2 regions of the Streptomyces sp. CA-181903 genome follow, and region 2 is predicted to be linked to the other one. Evidence: riboswitches for the same ligand, from Rfam matches in the RefSeq annotation. Region 2 holds a riboswitch; the other holds the start of a gene.

Region 1 (2,190 bases), 5.6 Mb from region 2:
GTCGGCCTCGGGCCCAGCAATCACGGCACGACCGTGCTGGGACTGTCCACGCTCGCCCGGTACGTCCCCGCCACCACCGTCCTCCTCCACCACCCGGCCCTCCGGCAGCAGCTCGCGGGATCCGCCTTCCTCCGCGAGCTCAACCGGGGCGGCGACACCGTTCCGGGTGTGCGGTACACCGTGATCGCCACCCGCTTCGACGAGGTGGTCGTCCCGTACCGCTCCCAGTTCCTCACCGGCCCGGACGTCGACAACATCCTGCTCCAGGACGTGTGTCCGCTCGACCCGGCCGCGCACTGGACCCTCGCCCTGGCGGACCCCGTCGCCTTCCGGCTCGTGGCCAACGCCCTGGATCCCGCGCACGCCGCTCCCGTCGACTGCGGCGGTCCGGCCTAGGTGCGGCCGCGAGGCGCCACGGGATGATCCGCTCCATGCCGGACCCCGCCCGGGAGCGGAAGCGGGTCCGGCGCCGCGAACTCCACCACCGCGGCGGCCACTTCGGCGACGGGACGATCGTCATCACCGGTCCGGGGACGACGAAGTGCCGGGACGCGGCCGGCGGGGCGGGGCGGTCCGGCGCACCGGACCGCCCCCCGGGGGTCAGGAGCCGGCCGCTCCCGGCTCCCCGAGTGCCGGTACGGGGCGGGGCCTGCCGTCGGCGTCGACCGCGACGAACGTCAGCCGCCCGGTGGCCACATCGGTGACCGGCCCGGAGGCGTTCCACCGCTCCGCGGTCACCCGGACCGCCACGCTCATCGAGGTCCGGCCCGCTCGTTCCAGCTCGGCGTGCACGCTCAGCAGGTCACCGGCGCGTACCGGGGCCAGGAACGTCATCCGGTCCACCGAGACGGTCACCGCGGGGCCGCCCGCGTGCCGCCCGGCGGCGGCCGCGGCCGCGTCGTCGATGAGCTTCATCACCACACCGCCGTGGATCGTGCCGTACAGGTTGGTGTCGTGCTCGCTCATGATGTGGGCTAGGGAAACCCGGGAATCGGCCGGGCCCTTGGCGGCGGCGTGCAGGGTGGCGGTCGTGTCGGCCACGTCAACTCTCCTTCGCGAGTCGCGGGAAACGGACCGGCGGCACGTACGGACGACGGCCGGCCGGCCGCACGCACTGGGGGCGTACGGGCAGCGGGCAGGTCTTCGGACTCGCGGGCGCGCCCCGTGGCGTACGGAATCCGTCGGATCCCGTACGAGGCACCTACTGGCCGTCGCTTCCCGGGCCCGTGCGTCGGGCCCAGTGCGTATGACGGCGGTCGTTCCCGCTCACCGCTGCGGGGCAGTCCCGGATTCCCACCGGGTTCCCTCTTACGACGCTCCCGTCCGGCCGACGGGGCGAACCAGCTGCGTGCGTCAGCGTAACCGCAGCGCCCACCCCGGCATTCCTCCTCATGGGTGACATCACGTCACGACTACGGACCTGGTGGGCGGGCAGCTTCTTGCGGGGGGCGAGAGGGCTCGCCGCGGCCGGGGAGGCGGAGGGACATGAGCGGGGTGGCGGACGACGCGGCGACGCCGGCCGAGGGCCGTACGGTGTGGCGGCGGGCGGTGCCGGTCGCGGCCCTCGCGCTGGCCCTCGTCGGGGTGATGGCGGTGGCCATGGCCCAGGGCGTGCTGGCGGCGTCCTTCGCCGTCTCGGGGACGACGTCCCAGATCTCCGCCCGGAAGCTCACCGGCAAAGGGCTGACCGTGTTCACCGCGGTGGACCGCACCGTCGACGGCCCGGGCCGGCCGCAGGCCAGGATCGGCGTGGGGAACGCGACGCTCACCGGCCTGTGCGAGTCGACGCGCGTCAACACCCCGGTCGGGACGGTGACGTTCAAGCTCACCGCGGGCGACCGGGACACCGCGGTGACGGTCGACGATCTCGTCATCGACGTGGACGACCTGACGGGCGACGCCCGGTTCGGACGGATGGAGCTCGGCCGGGACGCCTCCACGCTGGACGCGGTGCCCCACAGCCAGGGCGCGGCCGGGCAGTTCGGCCTCCAGGCGACGGACCTCGAAGTGGACGGCATCCGCACCCACGCCCGCTCCGCCACCGGAGGTAACTTCCGCCTCAAGGGCCTGGCCCTCAGCATCCGCCCCGGCGACAAGGGGTGCTACTGACCGTGCACCACGACGCGGCGCCGGAACCGCCGCCTCCCGCGCCCCGACGCCGTACGGCACCGCGCAGGTGGCGCCGGACCC
Region 2 (2,190 bases):
CCGCTCCGTGGTGCAGTTGCCCTGGACGGTCACCCAGATATTGCTGTCGGGCGTGGTGCCGCTGGCCACCACACCCCAGGGGTAGCAGTTGTGCGGGAGCTTCTGGTTCGCGTTCGCCCGGGCACCGTCCAGCGAGCCGGCTACCCCGGTGACGTAGACGTAGTAGGTGGACGAGCCCGCCGTCACCGCTCCCCGGGCCGGCGCCGCGGTGGCTGCCGACGCCGGGGCGGCCGGCGCCACTCCGGCCAGCAGGGCCGCCGCGACCGCGGCGAGTCCGGCCGTCGCAAACTTTCCGTTCACGGAATCCTCCAAGTTTCGCACGGTGCACGGGAGTCGGGCCGTATGCGAGGAATCTAGGGCAACCTCGCGCGTCACAACAGTGGTTGCACCTTGTGCAAACACGTTTCGTAACTGCCGCCCCAGAGCGGCTGAAACCCCAGCCCGTACCGCGCGCACCCCGTGCCGCACCCCTGCGGCACGGGGGCTCCGCCCCCGCGGGTCCGTCCTCCCCGGGCCCGCGCCGCCGGCGTCGACGACGGCCTCGTCGACCTCATGACGCGCCGCAACCCGCTCCGCTTCCTCACCGGCGCGGAACCCCTCGCTCCCCGGCCGTCCCGCCTCCCCCGTCCCCCGCGTGACCACGGCAGCCGCGCCCGCACGGGCACCTCCCCGCGCCGGGGCGCCCGGCGGCGGCCGCGCGACGGCCCCTCCGGGCCGTCGCCCCTCCCCGCACCCGTCCCGCCCCACGTGTCCCACCTCACCCTTCGCATCACGAACTCCCTTCCGTCCCAACCCCGCACCCTCTAGGCTGACAAGTGCAGCTGGTTCGCCCCGCCCGCCAGACGGGAGCGTCGCAAGAGGGAACCCGGTGGGAATCCGGGACTGCCCCGCAGCGGTGAGCGGGAACGACCGCCGTCATACGCACTGGGCCCGACGCACGGGCCCGGGAAGCGACGGCCAGTAGGTGCCTCGTACGGAATCCGACGGATTCCGTACACAACGGGGCGCGCCCGCGAGTCCGAAGACCTGCCCGCTGCCCGCGCGCGAACCACTCGTGCGTGGACATCCCGGTGACCTCGAGGGCGGGTCGGCGTACATACCAGGCGGACGACCGCGCCGTGCCGCGCGCGCTCGGCCCGTCCGGTTCCGTCACCCTTCGCGCTCTCGTCCCGTCCCGGGATCTCAGGGATCCATCTCGCGAAGGAGATCTCCGTGACCGCCAAGTCCGCAGCCGCGGCAGCACGCGCCACCGTGTACGGCTACCCCCGCCAGGGCCGGAACCGTGAACTCAAGAAGGCGATCGAGGGCTACTGGAAGGGCCGGGTGACGGCCGACGCCCTGCGCGCCACCGCCGCCGGCCTGCGCCGGGACACCTGGGAGCAGTTGGCCGCGGCCGGCCTCCACGAGGTGCCCACCGGCGACTTCTCGTACTACGACCACGTCCTCGACACCACCGTCATGGTCGGCGCGGTCCCCGCGCGCCACCGGGAAGCCGTCGAGGCGGACGCCCTGGCCGGGTACTTCGCGATGGCGCGCGGTACGCAGGACGTGGCGCCGCTGGAGATGACCAAGTGGTTCGACACCAACTACCACTACCTGGTGCCGGAACTGGGCCCGGACACGGTGTTCCGTACCGACTCGGCCAAGCAGGTCGCGGAGTTGAAGGAGGCCCTCGCCCTCGGTCTGGCCGCCGCCCGGCCCGTCCTCGTCGGACCCGTCACCTACCTGCTGCTCGCCAAGCCCGCGCCGGGCGTGGATCCGGACTTCGTCCCGCTCACCCTGCTGGACCGCCTGCTGCCGGTGTACGCGGAGGTGCTGGCCGACCTGCGGGCGGCCGGCGCCGAGTGGGTGCAGCTGGACGAGCCCGCCCTGGTGCAGGACCGCACCCCGGCCGAACTCAACGCCGCCGAGCGCGCCTACCGCGAGCTCGGCGCGCTGCCCGACCGGCCGAAGCTGCTGGTCGCCTCGTACTTCGACCGGCTCGGCGAGGCCCTGCCCGTCCTCGCCAAGGCGCCGGTGGACGGGCTCGCCCTGGACTTCACCGAGGCCGCCGCCGCCAACCTCGACGACCTCGCCGCCGTCGGCGGGCTGCCCGGCAAGCGCCTGGTCGCCGGTGTCGTCAACGGCCGCAACATCTGGGTGAACGACCTGGAGAAATCCCTCGCCACCCTGGGCACGCTGCTCGGCCTG

What was found. Region 2 has a riboswitch for cobalamin ahead of metE (5-methyltetrahydropteroyltriglutamate--homocysteine S-methyltransferase). Riboswitches for the same ligand answer to the same signal wherever they lie in the genome.
Region 1: it holds a riboswitch for cobalamin, as region 2 does, so the genes downstream of both, ACQEVS_RS03400 (acyl-CoA thioesterase) here and metE (5-methyltetrahydropteroyltriglutamate--homocysteine S-methyltransferase) in region 2, are expected to answer to the same signal.

The regions. Positions count from the first base shown of each region.
Region 1 is NZ_JBNJLY010000001.1:812,723-814,912, forward strand. Features, by position in the region: gene ACQEVS_RS03395 (esterase/lipase family protein) at 1-396, shown strand, start outside; partial or broken gene ACQEVS_RS03400 (acyl-CoA thioesterase) at 634-966, opposite strand; cobalamin riboswitch at 1,118-1,360, opposite strand; gene ACQEVS_RS03405 (DUF6230 family protein) at 1,486-2,109, shown strand; gene ACQEVS_RS03410 (DUF6114 domain-containing protein) at 2,112-2,190, shown strand, end outside.
Region 2 is NZ_JBNJLY010000001.1:6,417,312-6,419,501, reverse strand. Features, by position in the region: gene ACQEVS_RS28525 (hypothetical protein) at 1-300, opposite strand, end outside; cobalamin riboswitch at 806-1,048, shown strand; partial or broken gene metE (5-methyltetrahydropteroyltriglutamate--homocysteine S-methyltransferase) at 1,213-2,190, shown strand, end outside.